DNA from 2 places in the Senegalia massiliensis genome. Region 2 is predicted to be linked to the other one. Evidence: riboswitches for the same ligand, from Rfam matches in the RefSeq annotation. Region 2 holds a riboswitch; the other holds the start of a gene.

Region 1 (12,282 bases), on a different contig from region 2:
ACATTATTTAATGTTTTATTATAATTTTCATATGAAAAAGAAACATTATTAAATTCAATATTCCCATTTATTTTAGGCATAATCTCATGACTTTCTTTTTTTTCAATAGGATTTTCCAGTATCTCTCCTATTCTATCTAGTGAAACTAATGACTTACCTAAATCAGTTAAAATTCTACCTAATTGTCTTACAGGCCATAAAAGCATTCCTTCATATGTAGTAAATACAACTAATGTACCAAGTGTTATCTCATTATTAACAGTCCAATAAACTCCCAATATTAAAACAAGTGCAATTTGTATTAAGCTTAACAGGTCAGATAAAGCCCAATATCCTGCTAAAAGCTTAATTAATCTATAGGTTAAATATCTAAAGTTTTCATTCTTTTCATCAAATTTTTCTATTTCAAATTTTTCTTTTGAAAAAGCTCTTACTACCCTTACACCATTTAAATTTTCTTGAAGCACTGTTGATAATTCTGCTTCAGCTTCATCAGAAAGCTTAAATGCCTTTTTTACCATCAAAAAGAATATTACTGAAAAAGAAAATATTATTGGCACTACTGACATCGATATAAATGCCATTTTAACATCCAAAGAAAACATTATTATACCGATAAATATAATCATAAAAACTGCTCTTCCTATTTCTACAAATTGTATAGCTAAAAACTTTCTGATTGTATCTAAATCAGATGTACACCTTTGAATAAGATCTCCAGTTTCTGCCTTAACATGATAATTATAAGGTAAGTTTTGAATATGATCATATAATTTTTCTCTAATATTTTTAGCAATAGATTCTGCAGCACTATTTGACCACTTTCCTTTTGTGTATAAAAATATACCTTGAATTATAGTAAGAAAAATTAATGCAAATGCTAATATCCATAAATTTCTTTTAAGTACTACTACTCCTCCTATACTATTAATCATATTTACAATTATATTTGGCGCATCTATAGGATTATCACCAATAACTGAGTCAATTGAAATTTTTAATACTAAAGGGTTAATTATTGATGCCAATGTTGCAATTCCTATGCTTAATATAGAAGCTAGATAAAGCAACTTATTTCCTTTCATGAATTTCCATAATAATTTTAAACTATTCAATCTTTTCACACTCCTTGTTCATAAAAAAGGGCGATAGATTTATAAATCCATCGCCTTTAATACATAATCATTTTTATTTTCTGATAATTAGACATAAAAAAACCATAGATATCTACATACCTACAGATAAAATTAAGTTAATATTAGATATAACTTGTGTAGGTCGTATTATATTTAATTTTTATAAATTTATTCATATTGAGCATTTTCATTTTTACGACCTCCTTTAAGTTATTTACCAATATAATTATAATACAGTTTTTAGAAAATTTCAAGTATTTTTAAAAAATATTTATTTCAGAGTTTTTTCTATAGCTTTTTTTACTATATCATAACTAAAGCCTTTATATGTTAAATGTCTTGCTAATTTTTGGTAAACCTTATTTCTATCTTCCTCTTTTATCAATTTTACTTTTTTCTTAGAAAGAAATACTGCATTTTCTAATTCTAAATCATTATCCTCTAACTTAGAGATTTCTTCTTGAGCAATCCTTTCATCGATTCCTTTTTTTATTAGATCATAATATATCTTTCTTTTTCCAAAGTGACTTAAATTTCTCTTATCCTTTATAATAGAACTAGCTAAATTTTTATCATTTACTAGATTGTATTCCTTTAAATTTTTAATAACTTTATCAATTATATCTTCATTAAAATTATATTTTTTTAATTTGATATTTAAATTTTTTTCACTTTGTGGAGCTGCACTTATTATCTGTAATGCTTTGTTTTTGCACTTTATAAAGTCTTCCTTTAAAATCATTTCATCTAATATGCTTCTTTCAATATCTTTTCCAATATATAAATTCAATCCAAAACTTATTTCTTTCAATGTAGTTTTAAAATACTCCCCATCTATATATATATGAACTCTTTCTGTTGTTTTTTTGGAATCTTTAATATCTGTAATTTTAGGCATTTAATTTACCTCCCTATATCTATTAAAAATATTATCTCATAAATTTGTTCTAAAAAAAAGAATATTTCTTGTTGACATATAATAATTATAGATATATAATTGAAAACAATAAAAAAATATCGAAACTCTTATCTAGAGAGGTGGAGGGACTGGCCCTATGAAACCCAGCAACCAATGCATTATGCATAAGGTGCTAATTCCAGCGGCATATGCCGAAAGATGAGGGAGGAAAATCCTCTTTCATAGAGGATTTTTTTTATTAAGGAGGAAAATATGATAAAACTTAAAAATGTATATAAAGAGTATAAGACTAAAGATAAAAATATAGTAGCTCTTAAAGATATAAATTTAAATATTAAAAATGGTGAAATTTATGGAATTATTGGCCTAAGTGGTGCTGGTAAATCAACTCTTATAAGAACTATTAATAGATTAGAAAATGTTGATAAAGGGAATATTTATATAAATGATATTGATATTACTAATTTAAATAAAAAAGAATTATTAAAAACAAGAAAAAAAATAGGTATGATATTCCAGCACTTCGATTTATTGAGTTCAAAAAATGTATTTCACAACGTTGCATTTCCCTTACAAATTGCAAAAGTAGATAAGAATGAAATATCTAAAAGAGTAAACGACTTATTAGAACTTGTAGGACTGAGTGATAAAAAATATGCTTATCCATCGCAACTAAGCGGAGGACAAAAACAAAGAGTAGCAATAGCAAGAGCTCTAGCAAATAAACCTAATTTATTATTATCAGATGAAGCTACATCTGCACTTGATCCTGAAACAACAAAATCGATATTGGAACTTTTAAGAAAGTTACAAAAAACATTAAACCTTACAATCATTATGATAACTCATGAGATGGAAGTTGTTAAAAGAACTTGTGATAAAGTAGCTGTTATGGAAAATGGAGAAATTGTAGAGAAGGGTAATGTAGATGAAGTATTTTTCAATCCTAAAACAGATATTACTAAAAGACTTATAGAATCTATGCATAATGATGATATAGAAGAGTTAGATATTACTAATACTGAAAACTCCAAATTATTCAAATTAACTTTTATAGGAGAATCTTCAAAAAAACCTATAATATCAACAATAGCAAAAGATTTTAATGTAGAAATAAATATTCTTTCTGGAAATATAGATAAACTTATAAGCACAAGTGTTGGTAATTTAACCATACAAATAAATGGCAATCAGGAAGAAATAAATAAAAGCATAAATTTTTTAACTAAAAATAATGTGAAAGCAGAGGTGATAACAAATGAAAGAGATATTTGATCTTATATATACCCCCCTATTAGAAACATTATTTATGGTATCATTATCTTCTGTATTTGGATTTTTGCTAGGTTTTCCATTAGGGATAATATTATTTATTACTCAAAAAAATAGTTTAGTGCCTAATTTAAAATTAAATAGCATATTAGACTTCATAGTAAATATTGGAAGATCCTTTCCATTTATAATACTTATGTTGATATTATCACCTTTATCAAAATTAATTGTAGGAACTTCCATTGGAAATACAGCAACTATAGTTCCACTATCTATAGCAGCAGCTCCTTTTATTGCACGTGTAGTTGAATCTTCATTGAAAGAAGTAAGTTATGGAGTAATAGAAGCATCTTTATCTATGGGAGCTACTACAAGGCAAATAATATTTAAAGTTTTAGTACCTGAAGCTTTACCTTCATTAATATTAGGTATGACTTTAACTATTATAAATTTAATTGGCTATTCAGCTATAGCAGGAGCCATTGGAGCTGGAGGCCTTGGATATTTAGCAATAAGATATGGTTATTATGGTTTTGATGCAAGTGTAATGCTTATTGCAGTTATAGCCATAATAATATTAGTCCAAGGTGTACAATCTTTAGGTAATAAAATAGCATTTAAATTATTAGAAAATCGTTAGGAGTATGATAAAATGAAAAAATTATTAATCGTATTATCTTTAGTAACATTAATCTTTGTAGGATGTGGTAACGAGGCAGAGGAAAAAGAAGATGTAAGCACCTTAAAAATAGGAGCAACTCCTATTCCTCATTCAGAACTATTAAATGAAGTAAAAGAAAAGTTAGCAGATGATGGTATAACTTTAGAAATAGTTGAATTTACTGACTATGTAAAACCAAATTTAGCTCTTTCAGATGGTGAATTAGATGCAAATTTCTTTCAACATACACCTTATCTTGAAGATTTTAATGAAAAAAATGATACTGATCTAGTTGCCCTTGCAAAGATTCACGTAGAGCCATTAGGTCTATATTCTGACAAATATAAAGATGTAGAAAAAATTGAAAAAGGAAGTACAATTGCTATACCAAATGATCCTACAAATGGCGGTCGTGCTCTTTTACTTTTAGAAAATGAAGGATTAATACAATTAGATAAAGAAGCCGGTTTACTTGCAACAGAGAAAGACATAGTAGAAAACCCTAAGGAACTAGAATTTAAAGCACTTGAAGCAGCTCAAATACCAAGGTCACTTGATGATGTTGACTTAGCTGTAATAAATGGGAACTATGCTTTAGAGGCTGATTTGGTGCCTACAGAAGATGCTATACTACTTGAAGGAAAAGAGTCTCCTTATGCCAATATAATAGCTATAAGACCAGAAGATAAAGATAATAAAAATTTAGAAGTTTTAGTTAAAGCTCTTCAAAGTGATGAAATTAAAAACTTTATAGAGGAAAATTATAATGGTGGCGTGGTTACTGCATATTAAAAAGACTCCCTAGGGAGTCTTTTTAATATGATTTATAAAGTAAATTCTATAATTATATTAGGATCTAATACTCTAAATGTAAATGATTCTGTTATAAAGAATTTAACTTTTTCATTATCACTATTTTGATATCCTATAGACAGATCTTTTCCTATAGTCATTTCTAAATCTTCATGATTATATGGTAATAAATATGCTCCATCTACTACATGACTATATACAATTTCTGTTCCTAATAAATCTTCTAATCTTTTAAGTAATGGATAGCCCATACAATTTGCGTTTATTCTTTGGTATGCTTCTTCACCTACAACAAGAACATAAGGCTTACCAGCAAATGCTCTATTAAGTTTTATCATAGCTTGAGATACTGATTTTAATATATCATCTCCGCTATTACCAAAGTTCATTTTTTCTTGAGATGAAGCATCCTTAAGACCTTCTATCATTCCTTTTTTAAACCCATTAAAAATAGCTTTTTCTTCAAATAAAGCTATTTTTTTAGCAGCTTCTTCAAGATTATCTAAATCTACATCCTTTGCTCCTCTTTCTAAATTATCCATTTCCCATCTATTTAACTCAAACTCTACTCTAGATTCTACTAAAGGTTTTACTTTATATACCCCTGAGCATACTTCCTCTTCACATTCAATAGGCTCTAATCGTCCTTCTGAAATTGCATTGTACTCCCAACCTTTTGGTCCTGAAACATTAACTACTTTTCTTGCGGATAAATAATTTGAAAGTACTTCTTTTGCTCTTTGATCAATCTCTTGCCACATATTCTCTGATATAGGTGCTAAATTTCTTTTTAACATAACAATTCTCCTTTCAAAAAAATAAAATTAAATAACTAATATTATTTTAATTTTCCAATTCCTAAATCAGTATTGCTATCTTCTTCAGCTTCAGCTTTTTCTTCTACTTCAAGAATTGGATCATCAGTAAATAAATAAGTTCTTAATTCTTCATCCCATCCATCCATATTTCTTCTTAACCATTCTAATGTCATAGCTACATGTTCTATTTCTTCGTCTCTATTGTGTGCCATAACAGCTTTTAATTGCTCATCTGTAGCAGCAGCAACTCTTTGATGGTACCAATCTACTGCCTCTACCTCTTCTCTTAAACTATTTAATGCTCTAACACAATCTCTAGTATGCTCATCTAATAACTCCATTGGCTCATGATAATCCTTCATATTAAAATCCCTCCTAATATAATAAGTCTTTCCTTAACAAATATTACCCTGAATATTGTTTGTTAAACAAAAATCTATTTCAAAAAATCATTGTACATTTTCATTTATTAATCCCATTCTGTAAGCTGACAATAACTTTTTAAGATATTCTACTCTTTCTTCTAACTCTTTACCTTTATCAGTATCATATATATATTTTCTCTTATCCATTTTTTCAAGTAATTCTAATGTTGATAATATATCCTTTTCTTCTTTAATCGCTTTTATCTTAGACTCAAATGGTTCATGAGATGCAAGTCTAATTCCATATGAATTATATATTAATGTATACCCTGCAAGTCCTGTTTTTGATTGATATGTTTTTGAAAAACCACCATCAATAACTAGTAATTTACCATTAGCTTTTATTGGACTTTCTCCACTTGAAGCCTTTACAGGTACATGCCCATTTATTATATGGGATGAGTAAGGATTTAAATCAAATTCTTCTAATATATTATTTAATACATTTTCATTATCCCTAAACTTATAATATGGATCTTTTTTTTCAATATGTGTCATTTTATCCTCAATAAAATATCTCTCAAAAGTAGTCATCTTATCCTTACCGAAAAGTGGGGAATCACCATTACACCATAAATACCACATTATATCTTCCCCATATAATTTTTTATCTATTTGATCATTATTGAAATAGAACATTCTCGCTAGAAAATCAAGTTTATCAAATAATTTCTTTCCATATAATTTTTCATCCCCTAATTCAACTTTTCTAAATTTTCCTTTATCATTTAATGGTATACAACTATGATATAAAAGATTTGAATTATATTTTAAATACATACTTCCATTAGAATAGAGGAATTTTATATGTTTTTGTAGTTTATCACTTTCTAAAAAACATTCTTTTATTCTATTTAGTATCCTCTCTTCTTGTTTGGTTAATATATATGGATTATTTGGATCTATAGTAGGAAAGTTTTTATCATTTAATTTATAATTTTTATCTTCTATTGTAATACTAAAATTATTATAATCTATTTTATCAAGTAAAAGTCTATGTTCCATTTTATAATTAGAACTATTTTTTATAATTTGTCCTTCTATTTTAAATTGAATTATAGAAATTGCTTTATGCATTTTTGAAAGTAATTCTAAGTCTTTTTCTTGATAATAATTTTCTATAGGTTTTTTAGGAATAAAGTTTTTGCATTCATCATCTTTATATATATCAAGTGCAAATGTAGCAAGAGGCAATAAGTTTATTCCATATCCTTCTTCTAATGTAGCTAAATTTGCATATCTTAAAGCTATTCTTACTACATTTGTAATACAAGCAAGTGAACCTGCTGCTGCCCCCATCCATAATATATCATGATTACCCCATTGAATATCTGTAAAGCTTCTTCTTAGTATTAAATCATCTAATATTTTATGAGATAATGGCCCTCTGTCATATATATCTCCAATTATATGAAGTCTATCAATTGCAAGTCTTTGAATTAAATTTGAAATAGCTATTATAAATTCATCTGCTCTATCTATGTCTATTATTGTATGGATAATGTTATGAAAATAATCATGCTTGTTTAATCTTTCTTCTTCTTCATGTAATAATTCTTCTATAATATAAGAAAAATCCTTTGGTAACATTTTTCTTACTCTTGAACGTGTATATTTTGAAGAAACTACTCTACAAATTTTTATTAACCTTATCAATGTATCTTTATACCAACTATCTATATCAACTGCTTCTTTTTTTATTAAATCTAATTTTTCTTCTGGATAGTATAAAAGTGTAGCTAATTTTTTCTTTTTTTCGTTAGTTAATTCGTCATCAAAAAGATCATCTATTTTAAGCTTTAAAACTCCTGATGCATTTCTAAGTACATAACTAAAAGCTTCATATTCCCCATGGATATCAGTTAGGAAATGCTCAGTACCTTTAGGAAGATTTAATATTGCATTCAAATTTATTATTTCAGATGAAACTGAAGATATAGTTGGATATTCTTCAGCTAATAACTTCAAATAATCCTTATCTTTCATTAATTCGTCTATTTTGATTTTATTCAATCTTCTCACCTCATTTATTATGTATTATTAATATATAGTATAACACAATTAAAGCTAATAAAATAGATGGATTAATCCATCTATTTATTAAATAGTTTCTTTAAAAATCCTTTCTTTTTAGGCTTTTCCAAAGAGGATTTTTGTTTTAGAAAGCCCCATTTAGACTTTGCTTGCTCTTCCCCACCAATACATTTATTGCCTTCTATATAATATTCATTATTTTCTTTTTTTAAAGTTATAAAACAATTCCTTCCACAACCTTCACATTGCAATTTATTATCTTCCATTTATAATTCCTCCAATCATATCTAAATATATTATAACATCTTATTGTAAACATTTAAGTTTATATTTATGTTTTTTTGGTACATACATAATAGGAGATGATTAAATGAAAAAAGATAATTTAAAAGAATATAAAAATAAAAGAAACTTTAATAATACAACTGAACCTACAGGTAAAAGAATTAAAAAAAATGATGAACTTATATTTGTAATCCAAAAACATGATGCAACTAATCTTCACTACGATTTTAGAATTCAAGTTGATGGTATTTTAAAGTCTTGGGCTATTCCTAAAGGTCCTTCAACTGACCCAAGGAAAAGACGACTTGCTATGCCTACAGAAGATCACCCTTTTGAATATAAAGATTTTGAAGGAGTAATACCTAAAGACAACTATGGTGCTGGTGAAGTCATAATATGGGATAGAGGTACTTATTACAATCTTAAAGAAAATAATTCTCCAACAATAAAAGAATCATTGGAGAATGGACATCTAACTATATTTCTAGAAGGAGAGAAACTTAAAGGTGGTTATGCTTTAATTAGAACTTCTAAAGGAAAAAATGAACGTTGGATTTTAGTTAAAATGAAAGATGATTATGCTGATGCCAGAAGAAACCCTACTAGTACTGAAAATAAATCGGTTATATCAGGAAAAACAATAAATGAACTAAAGGAAGAATCATAGATATGAAGATAAATAATAAAAATATTAACATAAAAAATGAAAATAAAATAATATTTCCTAAATCTAATATATCAAAAAAAGATTTAATAAATTATTTTTTAAAAATATCAAATTATATAATACCCCACATAGAAAATAGACCTCTAACTATGCATAGATTTCCTAACGGAATAAATGATATAAATTTTTATGAAAAACAAATACCGTCATATTTTCCAAGCTGGTTTGATAGAGTTGATATTAAGAATAAAGACAAAGGTCATACAATATATCCACTATGTAATAATAAACACTCCTTAGTTTATTTAGCTAATCAGGCTTGTATATCTCAACATATTTGGCTCAGTAAAAAAGATAGTCTTGATTATCCAGATAAAATAATATTTGATTTGGATCCTCCTGAAAATAAAGATTTTAATTTAGTAATAAAAGCTGCTAAAGATTTAAAAACATTATTAGACTATAAGAAACTATCTGCTTATGTAATGACTACAGGTTCAAAAGGTCTCCATATTGTTGTTCCAATTATACAAGAGTATGATTTTGAAGAAACAAGGCATTTTTCTAAAAACATAGCAAAAGAATTAGTTGAAAAAAATAGTGATTTATATACTATTGAGCAAAGAAAAGATAAAAGAAATAATAAAATATTTATTGATTATTTAAGAAACTCATATGGTCAAACTTCAATAGCACCATATAGTATACGAGATAAAGATAATGCTCCTATAGCAACACCAATTGATTGGGATGAATTAGATACTACACTTTCTGCTACAAAATACAATATATCAAATATATTTAGACGTTTAGGACAAAAGGATGACCCTTGGAAAAATATTTATAAAGTAAAAAATAAGATAAAGTAAAAAAGTTGGGATATATTATCCCAACTTTTTGAATAAAGAACAACCTTTACACTCTGAACATTTCTTTAAAAGTATAGTATTACACCTTGGACACCTAATTAAATTAGGATCCTTTATTTTATTGTTACACTCAGAACAAATCCTTAATCCTTCTGTAGTGTTACATTTCATTTAATCATCTCCTAAGAAAAAGTACTTAATATAAAGTATAATGCTCCTCCTGTTAAAAATGCTATTACCCAGCTTGATATCCAGATAGCTACAGCTTCAAATTTACTTCTTTCTTTAAGCATAATCATCATAGCAGCTATACAAGGTACAAAAAGTGTAATTGTTACTAATGACACCAATATTTGATCTGGAGTTAAAGACATTGAATTCAAACCTGCTACTCCAAAATCACGTCTAACTATTCCCATTATAAATGCTGTAGCAGCTTCTTTAGGTAATCCTAAGAATCCAGTTGTTATTGGAGCTACTAAGTCTTGAATAGTTGTAAGTATTCCACTATATTGAAGAATAGTTATAATAACTGCTCCTATTATAAATATAGGACCTGCTTCTTTTATAAAAGATACTGATTTTATATAAGTTTTTCTTAATACATTGCTTATTTGTGGCAATCTTAATGGTGGTAAATCTATCAATAAATCTGTAGATTCTCCTGGTAATATTTTATTTAAAATAGTTCCTGCAAGTACATATACTAAAAATATAGTTAACCCATATAGTACAAAATATTTAGCACCTAATGGTGCAATAAGTCCCATAATAACACCTAATTGTGCTGAACAAGGTATTGCAAGTCCTAATAAAAATACTGCTATTATACGTTCTCTTTTAGACCCTAAAAGTCTTGTTGTTATTGTAGCCATTGTAACACATCCAAAACCTAATATCATAGGAATTACAGCCCTACCATTTAAACCAAGTCCCGTAAGCATTCTATCAACCAATGCTGCTATTCTAGGTAAATAACCTGAATCTTCAAGTATTGATAAAAACAAATAAAATCCTATTATAAGAGGTAATAATAAACCAAAAGTATATGTTACTGACATAGTAAGTACTCCAAATTCACCAATTAATACTTGTCCTATAAATGAAGATGGAGAAATAAAATTATCTACAATACCTCTTATAAATGGTTCATATGTTTCTATAAATATAGTTTCTTCTGTTATTCCTACAACTGTTTGAGCTATAAATACTCCTACAAATTCATATAATAAAAATAATACACCTATTAACATTGGTATCCCAGTAAGTGGTCTCAACATAAGTCTACCAAGTGTTATTTTAAAACTTACACTATCTGTAGTTTCAGTTACAACTTTATCAATTATTTGATTTACTCTTTCACGTCTATCCATATAGATTTGATCTCTATAGTCTATATCTTTAATATTATTTTTAGTAGATACATGTGGATCGCCTTCCATTATAAGTACTGCTTCTGCTCTATTAGTAGCATTCTTTGTTATATCATTTAATATTTTTTCTAATTTTATACTGCTATTTCCTACTTTAGCAAGATGAATAGAATCTTTTACCTCTTTAAGACCTTCTCCCTTTGGAGCAACGGTCGGTATTACAGGTACTCCCAATTCTTTACTTAATATATCTAAATCTATTTGTAAACCATTCTTTTTAGCCTCATCCATCATATTTATAGCAATTATAGTAGGTATTCCCATATCTATAACTTGTTGAGTTAAAAACAAATCTCTTTCTAAATGTACAGCATCTATCACATTTATAACTACATCTGCTGATGCTATAGCATCTCTTGCAACTATTTCTTCATCATTAAATGAAGATACTCCATATACACCTGGAGTGTCAATTATAATATCATCTTTATATTTTCCTGAACTAATATCTAATGTAGTACCTGGAAAATTTGATACATCTACATATACCCCTGTAAAAGAATTAAAAAATATAGATTTACCAACATTTGGATTTCCTGTAAGTACAATTTTTTTTGCACCTTCTGGGATATCTATTTGATGACTTATATTACAGCAATCCATATATTTTCCCCCTATCTAGCTATAGCTGCTTTATATGCAGCAGATTTTGTTGTCAATTCATCTATTGTAATTTTCTTTGCTAATTTCCTACCTATAGCAATTTCTTGTAAATTCTTCTTGATAATTATAGGTCCTCCTGGTATTTTTTCAGCACATTCTACTGTAGTTCCTTCTGAAATTCCAAACCTTAACGTCTTTGCTTTTACCAATGTATCTGGAATATTAATTATTTTAAATTTATCCCCTCTTTTTACATCAGCTAAATTCATATAAATTCCTCCTATATAATATTTATAATTAATATCTTTTGAAATGTATTCTCATTATATCATAAAAAAAATAATCTG
Region 2 (12,282 bases):
ATTTGAAAATTCAAATAAAATTAAAAATATAATGGATTCAACAAGTTTAAGATTATCAATTGATATAAATAAATTTTATAGATTTACTTCAATAAATAAATTAAATTTTAAAGCTGAATTAAATTCTATTATACAATATGTGAAACTTATAAACATAACATTTGATATAGATTATTTAATATTGCAGGATACTTTAAATTATATGTATGATAAAATATCAAAGATCCCTATAATAATTAAAACAAGGAATAAAAACCAAAAGCAACAAATATATCATAAAGTAAAAAGTATTAGAGGAATTGTAGTAAAATAAAAGATATTTGATTAAAGGGATAAAAGTCCCTTTAATCAATAAATCTACCTAATATATCATTTAATGATATGATTTCATCTTCAGATAGTTTTTCCTTAAATAAGTCATGTATTTCTTTTTGCTCTTTAGAAGTTAAACCATTTTCTAATATCTTTATAAGTTTTATGCTATTTATAGTTCCTAACTTATCTATTATTTTATTTAATGTATTTTTATCTTCTTTAGATAAATTATTTTGAATTTCTTTTATATTTAAATCTTTAATAGTGTTATCTCCTGATAATCTATGTTCAAATTGATTTAATTTTGCTCTTTTTATACCTTGTTTCAATTGATTTATAAGAAATTCTTGAGTTTTTTTATCGTAGTCTGTACTAAATTCTATATGAGATAATAATTCATCTTTTTTCCTAATTATATTTTTTGAAAAAGTTTCAGTATTATTATCTTCAATATTTATTTGTGTTGGTTCATTTTCTTTTTTTTTAGTATTTTCTTTTATTTTTTCTATTTCACTTTCTTGTTTTATTTTCTCTGTATTTTGTTTTAAATTTTGAGGTAATTTAATTTTATGTATTCCATTATAATTAATATGATGATTTTTTGATAGCTCTATTTTGTCATATATCATTAATGATACAGAAATAAAAGTGAAAAATAATATTATAAACGTATAAAAAATCCTTTTTATATTCATATATATTCCTCCAGTCTTATATTATTATTGACCGATTTGGAATAGATATACTTTTGAAAAATAAGGTAATTTCGTAATATATATTTAACATAGAAAGATGTTTTTTGAATATATATGGGGTATATATAAATATAACTTTTTATTTACAGGGGGGTTAATTGAGTTAGCATATTAAATGCTTTAACAAGGTTAGGAGTGGGATAAATGGTAGTATCATTTATAGATGAGAATAAAAATTTGAAAGAAGAAATAGAGGTATTAAGATATAGGCTTCACCAAGCCATAATGGAGGAAAAAAGTAGAAGAGAAATATTAAAATTAAGTGAGAGATTAGACAGAATGATAAGTCTATATTATAGAAAGAAATAAAATAAGCAAGATAGAGCGTTTGATCTATCTTGTTTATTTTATTCTATTTCTTAAGAAAATCTTAAATTATGATTAAAATAGTTTATTCTAAACATTCTATAGTGTATAATAATATTTGAATAATTTATAAGGAGAATTTTATGTGGGAATTAATTGATTTATTAAAAAGGGAACTAGCGGTTATAATAGTTGGTGCTACACCTATATTTGAACTTAGAGGTGCAATACCACTTGGTGTAAGTATGGGGTTTACACCAATTCAAAGTACTATATTATCTATAATAGGTAACATATTACCTATTCCATTTTTACTTTTACTGTTAAAACCAATATTTAAATTTTTAAGAAGGTATGATAAGTTTGATAGGATTATAGAATGGATAGAAAATAGAACTCTTAGAAGAAGTAAAAGAATGAAAAAATATACTTTACTAGGATTATATTTACTTGTGGCAGTACCACTTCCTACTACTGGAGCTTATACTGGTTCTTTAGCAGCATCTTTATTTAATATAAGATTTAAATTTGCATTTCCAACAATTGTAGCTGGTGTAATTACAGCAGGGGTTATAATGTATATATTAAGTTCAATAGGAGTAATGGTACTTGTATAATAAAAATTAATTGACTAATAATAAATTATATGTTAATATTTATATGTTAATTTAATAATTCTTGATTGCCTTATCAAGAGTGGTGGAGGGATAGGCCCTATGAAACCCGGCAACCGGTGAAAAATCGGTGCTAAATCCTACAAAGCAAAAGCTTTGGAAGATGAGGAAAATGTGAAATTATACCTCTTCTTTTAGAAGAGGTTTTTTTAATTAGGAGGGAAAAAAATGAGAAAATGGCTTTTTACGTCAGAGTCTGTTACTGAAGGACATCCTGACAAAGTTTGTGATCAGATATCAGATTCAATTTTAGATGCTATATTAAAAGATGATCCAAATGCTAGGGTTGCTTGTGAAACTACTGTAACTACTGGTCTCGTACTTGTATCTGGTGAAATAACTACAAATACTTATGTAGATATTCCAAAAGTAGTTAGAAAAACAGTTGAAGAGATAGGATATACTCGTGCAAAATATGGATTTGACTCTGAAACTTGTGCTGTACTTACTTCTATTGATGAACAATCTCCTGATATTGCTATGGGTGTAAATGAATCTCTTGAAAAGAGAAAAGGAGAAAATGGAGAAGAACTACCTCATACAGGTGCAGGAGATCAAGGTATTATGTTTGGTTTTGCTTGTGATGAAACAGAAGAATTAATGCCACTACCTATTTCACTTGCTCATAAATTAGCTAAAAGACTTTCTGAAGTTAGAAAGAATGGAAGATTAGATTATCTTCGTCCAGATGGAAAAACTCAAGTTACAATAGAATATAATGATGACAAACCTGTAAGAGTAGATACTATAGTTATATCTACTCAACATAGTTCAGAAGTAGACTTAGAAACTATAGAAAAGGATTTAATAGAATTTGTAATAAGAGAAGTAGTGCCAAATGAATTACTAGATGATGAAACTAAATATTTTATTAATCCAACAGGAAGATTTGTAATAGGTGGACCACAAGGTGATGCAGGACTTACTGGAAGAAAGATAATTGTAGACACTTATGGAGGTTATTCTCGTCATGGTGGAGGAGCATTTTCAGGTAAAGATGCTACGAAAGTAGATAGATCGGCATCATATGCTGCAAGATATGTAGCTAAAAATGTAGTAGCAGCAAATCTTGCCAAAAAATGTGAAGTACAACTTGCATATGCAATAGGGGTAGCAGAACCTGTATCTATAATGGTAGATACTTTCGGAACAGGTAAGATAGAAGAAGAAAAAATAGAAAAGTTAATTAGAAAACATTTTGATCTTAGACCTGCAGCTATTATAAAGAATTTAGATTTAAGAAGACCAATATATCGTCAAACGGCAGCATATGGACATTTTGGAAGAACTGATATTGATTTACCTTGGGAAAAAACAGACAAAAAAGAGATATTAAAAAAAGAAGGATTAAATAAGTAACAAGAATTAATATTAAGACATATAATATATAATAAATCAATCCATTATAGGGGTGAGAAAATGATTTATGTATTATATGTCTTTGTTTATGTGTTTTTTATATATGGTGTAATAGAATTCATAAGAAATATATATATAGGATTTAATATTCCAAAAAATACTCACCCTATAAAAATAGTAGTAAAAAATGAGAAGAGTTTAGAATATACAATACTGAGTATAAAGGATAGATTTAGTCCTATTACAATATGTATAGAAGAAGAAAATACTAAAATAATGGATATGATAGATGTTTTAAAAGATGATTATGAAATAAAAATAGAATATTTAAAATGAAGCATTTTTGAAAACTCCCTCAATTTAATATAAAAATCCCCTTGAAAGCCTGCTTAAGAACATTAGTTCGGTAGTGGGCTTTTTTTATTGTGTGTGATTTCATTAAAGTCACTATTAAGCAATTTTAAAATTAAAATGTATTATATATTTAACCGGTAATCAAGATGAGTACTCATCAGTATGAGGGATGAATATGTATGGTAAAATAGATGATTTAGTAAAAAAAGCAAAATTAGGCGAAAAAGAAGCAAAGATGGAGCTATTAAAAAGTTATAAACCTCTCATTTTAGCTCAAATAAAAAGATATTATTTTGAAAAAGAAGAAATAGATGATTTAATTAGTGAAGGATATGAGGTGATTTTAAAAGGAATAGATAAATTTGACTTTTCAAAAGGAGTTTATTTTTCTGGATATATAAATACTATTTTGAGATATCATTATTTAGATAAGCTTAAATCTAAAAAATATGTATTATCTCTAGATAAAAAAATTTCATCAAAAGATAGCAATATAAGTTTGATTGATACATTAGAATCAGAAACTGATATAGAGAAGGAATATTTATATAGGGAATTAAATGATGAATTGATTAAAAATATAGAAAAATTAACTATACGTCAAAAACAAATAATAGTTATGTTTTATTTAAGAAGAGTTAATATAAATGATATATCAGATAGATTAGGAATTTCCTATAGAACAGTTATAAATACAAAAAAGAATGCATTAGAAAAATTAAAAAAATTATATAGTAAAAACTAATTATCACTTCTATATTTGTATTGTAGGCAAGAGAGGAGGTGATAATCATGGCAGTAAATACAATACTAAAATCAAGTAAAGTAAAATTAGAGCTTCAAAATGGTTTAGATGAAAATGGCAAAGAAATTATAAAATCTAAAACACTTTCATCAGTTAAAACAGATGCAACTGATGAAGGAATTTATGACAGTATGGTTTCAATAACAGGACTACAACAGTTACCACTTACAGCAGTAAAGAGAATTGATGAAAAAGAAATTGAAATGGTTTAATTCATTAAAAGTAGAGTATAAAGATTGGAGGTGAATATGTTGAGCAAAAAACTAGAGTTAATATTTAAAAATACAATGGATAGAAAAACTAGAATATCCTTAGATGATCCAAGAGAAGATTTAACAGAAGTAGAAATAACTTCAGCGATGAATAACATTATAACCCAAAATATATTTGAAACAACTGGAGGAGATTTAGTATCTATAGCTGGAGCTAGAATAATTACAACACAAATACAAGATTTTTCAGTTTAATCTAAAGGGTGGACTAAAGTCTACCCTTTTTTACAATCAATTAAATTAAAAGAGAGGTAATTTAAAATGGAGATAATATTTAGTCAAATTGCAAATTTAGGTTTTCCTATAGTTGTATCTGTATTTCTTTTAGTTAGAATAGAAAGCAAACTTACAGATATTACTTCTAGTATAAACCAACTTACAAAGGCTATAATATCAAAAACAAAAGAGGAAGTCTTATGACTTTCCTCTTTTGTTTGACTATTCCGCTCTCCTATAATAAGGCCACATGCTGCAATTAAAAGTAAAACTAAAAAGAATAATAACACTAATATATTGTTTTTAATTTGTGCCACCTCTTTCCTATATATATGATTATTCTTTCCTAAATATAAAACAAATATACAAATTCTTAGAAAAGCATTTACAAGAACAAGTGTTCGGTGATATAATGTTTTTAATATAACAATAAGGGGAGATATAAATGATAGAGATTGATAAGATACTAATAAATAAGATTATAGCAATACTTCCAATTTATTTAGACACAAAAGGAAATTCCACAAAAATAATTATTGAGAATAAAGAGGACATGTTTATTTATTCTAGAACTATCAGGGTTCTAAAATCCATAGCTGGATATTTCACATTAGATTTAAGAAAAGTAAGAAATGAATATGGAAAAATTATAGAATCAAAAAATATGGTACCAATACCCCTTACAAAAAGAGATATATTGATACCTATGAAAACGAGAAAACCTATATCTAAAAATGATGGCTCAATAGGTTATTTTAATTTAAAATATATAGAAGATATTTTGAAAAAAGATGAAGATATTTACATAAAATTTATTACAGAAAGAGAAATAAAAGTGTTAAATACTGAAAGAACAATAATAAAACATATAAACGATGGGAAACTAGTAAAACAATCCTATAAAGAAAAGTTGGATTCACATATAAAAGAACAAAATGTAAACTACAACACTCCTGCAACTAAGGAAGATATTGCACTTTTAATTAGAGAACTTGTTGATATTAAAAAAAGACTATGACTTTTTATTATGTTATAATGTATAGATAAGAATGTTCGGAGGGTTTTAAATTGATATCTATAAAAGGTTCAGTAGAAGAAATAATATTTAAAAATGATTCAAATGGATATATCGTTGCAATACTTGAAACTGAAGATGATATAATTACAATAGTGGGATATATTCCTATATTAAATATAGGAGAAACTATAAAAGTAGAAGGAAATTGGGAGCATCATAAAACTTTTGGTCAGCAATTAAAAGTAGAAAATTATGAACCTGTAGTACCTGCTACACTTAATGGAATAATTAATTATTTAGCTTCAGGGTTAATATCAGGTATTGGCCCTAAAACTGCAGAAAAGATAGTTGAGAAATTTGGAGAAAATAGTTTAGATGTAATTCAATATGATCCACAAAAGTTAAAAGAAGTGGAAGGAATAGGAAGTAAAAAAGTTAAAAAGATCGCAGAATCTTTTAGTGAACAAAGAGAACTTCGTGATGTTATGTTATTTTTACAACAATATGGAATTAGTTCAAAATTTGGAGTAAGAATATATAAAAAATATGGAAATAAGACAATACAGAAGGTAAAGGAGAATCCATATAGATTATCAGAAGAAGTATTTGGCATAGGGTTTAAAATGGCAGATAAAATAGCTATGGAAATGGGTATAGCTTTTGACTCTGTTTATAGAATAAGAGCAGGGATAAAATTTGCAATTATGAAGTTTACCACTGAAGGTCATACATATATGCCAAAGGAAACACTTGTTAATAAGTCAAAAGAAGTGCTTTCCATAGATGAAGAGATAATAGACAATGGAATAACTCAAATGGCTATTGACAATAATATAAAGCTTGAAAACATAGACGGAGAAATAGTGGTATATTCTATACCTTTTTATACAGCAGAAGCAAATGTAAGTAAAAAATTAATAGAACTTTCAAATGTGGAATTAAATGATTTAGATATAGATGTAGATAATCAAATAAATGAAATAGAAAATGAAGAAGGTATAAAACTAGCTGGTAGACAAAAAGAAGCTATAGAACAATCTATAGATAATGGAGTTTTAGTAGTTACAGGTGGTCCTGGAACAGGAAAAACTACTACAATAAATAGCATAATAAAAATATTTGAGAAAAAAGATTTAAAAGTAACCCTTGGAGCACCTACTGGAAGAGCAGCTAAAAGAATGAGTGAAGCTACAGGAAAAGAAGCTAAAACTATTCATAGATTACTTGAATATTCATTTGTAGATGAAGAAATAGGGATGGCATTTGGAGTAGATGATGGTACTCCTATGGAAAGTGACGTAGTTATAATAGACGAAGTATCAATGGTAGATATACTTTTAATGAATCATTTATTAAAGGCAATTATGCCAGGAACTAGACTTATACTTGTAGGTGATGTAGATCAGTTGCCATCAGTTGGAGCGGGAAATGTACTTAGAGATATAATAGATTCAAAACTTATAAAAATAGTAGAATTAGATGAAATATTTAGACAAGCAAAGGAAAGTATGATAGTAGTAAATGCTCATAGAATAAATAAAGGAGAATATCCTCATTTAAATAAAAAAGACAAAGATTTCTTTTTTATGAAAAGAAATAATCCTTCTCAAATAGTAGATACCATACTTGAACTAGCCTATAGAAGACTTAGGAAGTTTAATGGATATGATCCAATAAAAGATATCCAAGTACTATCCCCAATGAAAAAAGGAGATGCAGGAGTAAATTCATTAAATAATAGTTTGCAGGCTATGTTAAATCCTAAATCTAAAATTAAAGCTGAAAGAAAAATAGCCGATACTATATTTAGAGTAGGCGATAAAGTAATGCAAATAAAAAATAATTATAATAGCGAGTGGGAGATAATAGAAAATGGTAAGTCAGTAGAAAAAGGAAAAGGAGTTTTTAATGGTGATTTAGGAATTATAACAAAAATTGATCATGAGGAATCAGAATTAATAGTAGAATTTGATGACAAAAGAGTAGTAGTATATCCATTTAGTGGATTAGATGAACTTAGACTTGCATATGCTACTACAATTCATAAATCTCAAGGTTCAGAGTTTCCAGTAGTTATAATTCCAATACTCTGGGGTCCACCAATGCTTCTTACAAGGAATTTACTATATACAGGAATAACACGTGCTAAAGAATTAGTAGTACTTGTAGGAATGGAAAGATATTTAGCTATGATGATAAAAAATAATAAAATTACCACAAGATATTCAGGGTTATCTAAAAGATTGAATGATATGTTTAATGTATATATGAGAGGTTAAATATGAAAATATTAGATAGAATATCAGAGCTTATTTATCCAGAAAAAAATATATGCTTTATATGTGATGAATATGAAGATGCTATCAAGAATCATTTATGTATTGAATGTAGAGATAAATTGGAGTTTCTAGAACAAACAATATCAGAAGATATAGTTTGTCCTCTTCGTTATACAGATGGTATAAGAGAAATAATATTTAAATATAAATATGGTAAAAATCCTTATTTATATAAAATGCTAGGACCATTATTGTTAGAAGAATTCATAAAACGAAATATAAATGATATTGATTTAATAGTGCCTATTCCAATGACAAGGAGAAAAAAGTCTAAAAGAGGATTTAATCAGTCAGAATTACTTGCAAAGTATCTTTCAGAAAAGTTAAATATAGAATTAGATACTAGAAATTTAGTCAAATTTAAAAAGACAAAATCTCAATCAGGATTATCAAAATCTTTTAGACGGGTAAATATAAGGAGAGCATTTAAAATAATAGATAAAGAAATATTTGCTGATAAAAATGTACTTATAGTAGATGACATTATAACTACAGGAGCTACATACACTGAGGCAAAAAGAAATATAATGGATGCTAATGCTAAAAAAACTTATCTAATAACAATAGCAAGTGGTAGGGATATATAAGGAGGAGAATAAATGAATATAAAAAATTGTAAAAAATGTGGAAAAATATATAATTATGATGGGTTTAATATATGCTATCACTGTAGACGTAAAGAAGAAGAAATGTTTTTTACTGTTCGTGAATATATTTATAGTAATAATAAAGCAGATATTAGAGAAGTATCAGAAGCAACAGGAGTTTCTACAAAGAAGATATTGGAATTTTTAAGACAAGGAAAGCTTGAGATAAAAGAAGGAAGTAATTTGATACTTGATTGTGAAAGATGTTCTAAACCTATAAAAACTGGAAAGTTCTGCAATCAGTGTGCAAATGAAATAGAAAAAGAATTAAAAGGAGCACTAAAAAAAGATAATGTAGATAATAGTAAACAAAATAGTTATAGAACAGGAAACAAATTAAACGTAAAAAACAGAAGATAAATAGTATTAAAGTTAAACCTCAACTTTGCCGATAATATATATAGCGATGCAAAGGTGAGGTGTTTTTATGAAAATATTTAATAATAATATAAATAAAATACAGAGTGCATATAACAAAAATAAAACGAATATTGATAAAAGTTCAAAAGTAGATAAAAAAGATCAATTTATAATATCAGATCAAGGGAAAATGATTCAAAAGGCAGTTAAAATGGCAAAGGATTCTCCAGATATTCGAAAAGAAAAAATAGAAAAAATTAAGACACAAATGAAAAATGGAAATTACAATATTGATTCAAAATTAGTAGCCCAAAAGATATTAGAAGATATAAACATGAGAAAAGGCTAATGGAGGGTAATATGAAAGAATTAGTTGACGTATTAATAAAGGTATTAGATGAAGAAGTAGTAGTATATAGTAAATTACTTAAAAATTTAGATGAAAAAACCCAGGTATTAGTAGATGGAGATATAAAAAAATTAGATGAAATCACTAAAGAAGAACAATCTATAACTGAAACATTGGTGAAACTTGAAAATTTGAGAGAAAAAGTGCTTTTTAATATTGCTCATAAAAAAGAAAAAAGTGAACTTGATGTGTCTCAGATTTTAGAATTTATAGAAGGACAGGAAAAAGAAATATTAGAAGAAAAAAGAAATAAATTAGTAAATATATTAGAAAAAATAAAAGAAAAAAACGTACTTAATTCTAGACTAATAAAAGATTCACTTGATTATATAAATTTAAATATAGATTTATTTACAAATAGAGATAGTAATTTAACATATGGCAAAGGTAAGAAAAATGAACAAACTGCAAGCTTTTTTAATAAGCAAGCATAGAAAGGGGATAAAAAATTGTTTCAAGGATTATCATCAGCAATATCAGGATTATATACAAATAAAAAAGCATTAGATACAGTCAGTCACAATATAGCAAATAGTAATAACCCTTACTATGTTAGGCAAGATGTTATACAAGCATCTAATGGATATACAAATGTAGTGGGAGTAAATGGTCAAATTGGATCAGGTGTGAAAATAGCTGACATAAGACAAATAAGAGATAGATTTTTAGATCAACGATTTAGAAATGAAGCTGATAATAAAGGATATTTTGATGCAAGATATAGTATTTTTTCACAAGTAGAAGAAATAATGAATGAACCATCAGATGTAGGGTTAAGTGAAGTAATGGATGGACTTTGGAATAGTTTTGATGAACTGTCAAAAGATCCAGATAATTTAACAGTTAGGGGAATGGTAAGAGAAAGAGCCATAGCCTTTGTGGAGACAGTAAATCACATGTCAAATCAATTAAGTCTTTTACAAGTAAACTTAAATAAAGAGATATCAAATAAAGTAGAAGAAATAAATATGATATCAAAAGATATAGCAAAATTAAATGGTTTAATAACTCAAAGTGAGGCGACAGGTGTAAAGGCAAATGATTTAAGAGATAAAAGAAATGCATTAATAGATAGATTATCTTTAAATATAAATATTAATGCAGTCAATAAACAAAATGGTGCAATAGATATATACATTGGTGGAAGATCTCTTGTAAGTGAAGAGAATGCAAGAGAAATAGAAGCTAAGACTGTTGATAATTCATTTTTTGAGATAACTTGGAAAAATTCAAACAATTCAAAAGTAGAAATAAGTGGAGGATATTTAAAAGGGATACTTGAGTCAAGAGGAGAGTTTGATTCCAAAGATGAAACTTACTCTTCAATAATACCAAGTGTAAAAAACAGACTAGATAAGTTTGTAAATACTGTTGCAACAAAAATAAATGAGATACATAAAAAAGGTGTAACACTACTTGGAGAACCAGGACAAGACTTTTTTGTATCTAAAAGAAATGGTAGTGAAATAGATGCAAGTACTATAAAATTAAATGACAATTTAGATACGTTAAATAATATAGTAGCATCTTTATCAGGGGATAGAGGAGATGGAAGTATAGCAAAAGAAATTATGGACCTGCGTGATTTAGCACTTTTTGAAAATCAAACAGCAGACAATTATTATAGAAGTATTATATCTGATATGGGAGTAGAAGCAAATCGTTCTATGATAATGTTAGAAACTCACAATACCATAATTCAAAATATACAAAATAGCAGATATGCAGTTTCAGGAGTATCAATGGATGAAGAAATGGCAAATATGCTAAAATTTCAACATTCATATACTGCAAATAGTAGAGTAGTAAATGCAATAGATGAAATGATAGAAAATGTAGTAAATAAAATGGGTAGAGTAGGAAATTAAATATTAGGAGTGGTTAGATGAGTGGATGGATAGGGTTTAATACAGCAGTTTCAGGATTACTTGCTAGTCAAAAAAACCTATATACAACAAATCATAATATAGCAAATATAAATACAAGAGGATATAGTAGACAACAAAATACTCAAGAATCAAATAATCCACTTAATATTGCTGGAATAGGATTTTTGGGGACAGGTACTAATATAACAGCAGTTAATAGGATTAGAGATTCATACTTGGACTTTAAATATTGGGGAGAAAAAGCTCCAGTAGGCGAGTGGACAGTAAAAGAGGATACTCTTACTGAAATACAACATATATTTAATGAACCATCAGAAAGTAGTATTAGAAAAAATTTAGATGAGTTGTTTACATCTTTTGAGTCACTTTCAACAAATCCATCAGATGACTCTAATAGAGCACTTGTAAGAGAAAAAATGATGGCATTTACAAAATATTTAAATTCAACATCAGAAAACTTAAAATCAGCACAAAAAGAAGTTAATTTTGAGATATCAACTAATATTAAGAATATAAATAGTTATTCTGAGAGGATAGCAGGACTAAATAAAGAAATACATAATA

The links. Region 2 has a riboswitch for S-adenosylmethionine ahead of metK (methionine adenosyltransferase). Riboswitches for the same ligand answer to the same signal wherever they lie in the genome.
Region 1: another riboswitch for S-adenosylmethionine. It lies ahead of D3Z33_RS13370 (methionine ABC transporter ATP-binding protein); the one in region 2 lies ahead of metK (methionine adenosyltransferase).

What each region holds. Positions count from the first base shown of each region.
Region 1 covers NZ_QXXA01000015.1:55,183-67,464, reverse strand. Annotated here, with positions in the region: gene D3Z33_RS13380 (ABC transporter ATP-binding protein) at 1-1,115, opposite strand, end outside; gene D3Z33_RS13375 (regulatory protein RecX) at 1,408-2,034, opposite strand; SAM riboswitch class I at 2,160-2,260, shown strand; gene D3Z33_RS13370 (methionine ABC transporter ATP-binding protein) at 2,308-3,330, shown strand; gene D3Z33_RS13365 (methionine ABC transporter permease) at 3,314-3,967, shown strand; gene D3Z33_RS13360 (MetQ/NlpA family ABC transporter substrate-binding protein) at 3,980-4,780, shown strand; gene D3Z33_RS13355 (family 1 encapsulin nanocompartment shell protein) at 4,813-5,598, opposite strand; gene D3Z33_RS13350 (ferritin-like domain-containing protein) at 5,640-5,981, opposite strand; gene D3Z33_RS13345 (fructose-1,6-bisphosphatase) at 6,069-8,030, opposite strand; gene D3Z33_RS13340 (hypothetical protein) at 8,138-8,344, opposite strand; gene D3Z33_RS13335 (DNA polymerase ligase N-terminal domain-containing protein) at 8,449-9,030, shown strand; gene ligD (non-homologous end-joining DNA ligase) at 9,033-9,899, shown strand; gene feoB (ferrous iron transport protein B) at 10,082-11,935, opposite strand; gene D3Z33_RS13320 (FeoA family protein) at 11,947-12,204, opposite strand; gene D3Z33_RS13315 (potassium-transporting ATPase subunit KdpA) at 12,264-12,282, opposite strand, start outside.
Region 2 covers NZ_QXXA01000011.1:163,786-176,067, reverse strand. Annotated here, with positions in the region: gene D3Z33_RS11210 (hypothetical protein) at 1-313, shown strand, start outside; gene D3Z33_RS11205 (hypothetical protein) at 345-1,010, opposite strand; gene D3Z33_RS11200 (aspartyl-phosphate phosphatase Spo0E family protein) at 1,215-1,379, shown strand; gene D3Z33_RS11195 (COG2426 family protein) at 1,520-1,993, shown strand; SAM riboswitch class I at 2,061-2,160, shown strand; gene metK (methionine adenosyltransferase) at 2,219-3,409, shown strand; gene D3Z33_RS11185 (hypothetical protein) at 3,470-3,745, shown strand; gene D3Z33_RS11180 (sigma-70 family RNA polymerase sigma factor) at 3,939-4,508, shown strand; gene D3Z33_RS11175 (DUF1659 domain-containing protein) at 4,556-4,780, shown strand; gene D3Z33_RS11170 (DUF2922 domain-containing protein) at 4,817-5,035, shown strand; gene D3Z33_RS11165 (YvrJ family protein) at 5,102-5,260, shown strand; gene D3Z33_RS11160 (competence protein ComK) at 5,502-6,074, shown strand; gene recD2 (SF1B family DNA helicase RecD2) at 6,125-8,353, shown strand; gene D3Z33_RS11150 (ComF family protein) at 8,356-9,000, shown strand; gene D3Z33_RS11145 (MerR family transcriptional regulator) at 9,013-9,420, shown strand; gene flgM (flagellar biosynthesis anti-sigma factor FlgM) at 9,488-9,769, shown strand; gene D3Z33_RS11135 (flagellar protein FlgN) at 9,781-10,263, shown strand; gene flgK (flagellar hook-associated protein FlgK) at 10,279-11,697, shown strand; gene flgK (flagellar hook-associated protein FlgK) at 11,715-12,282, shown strand, end outside.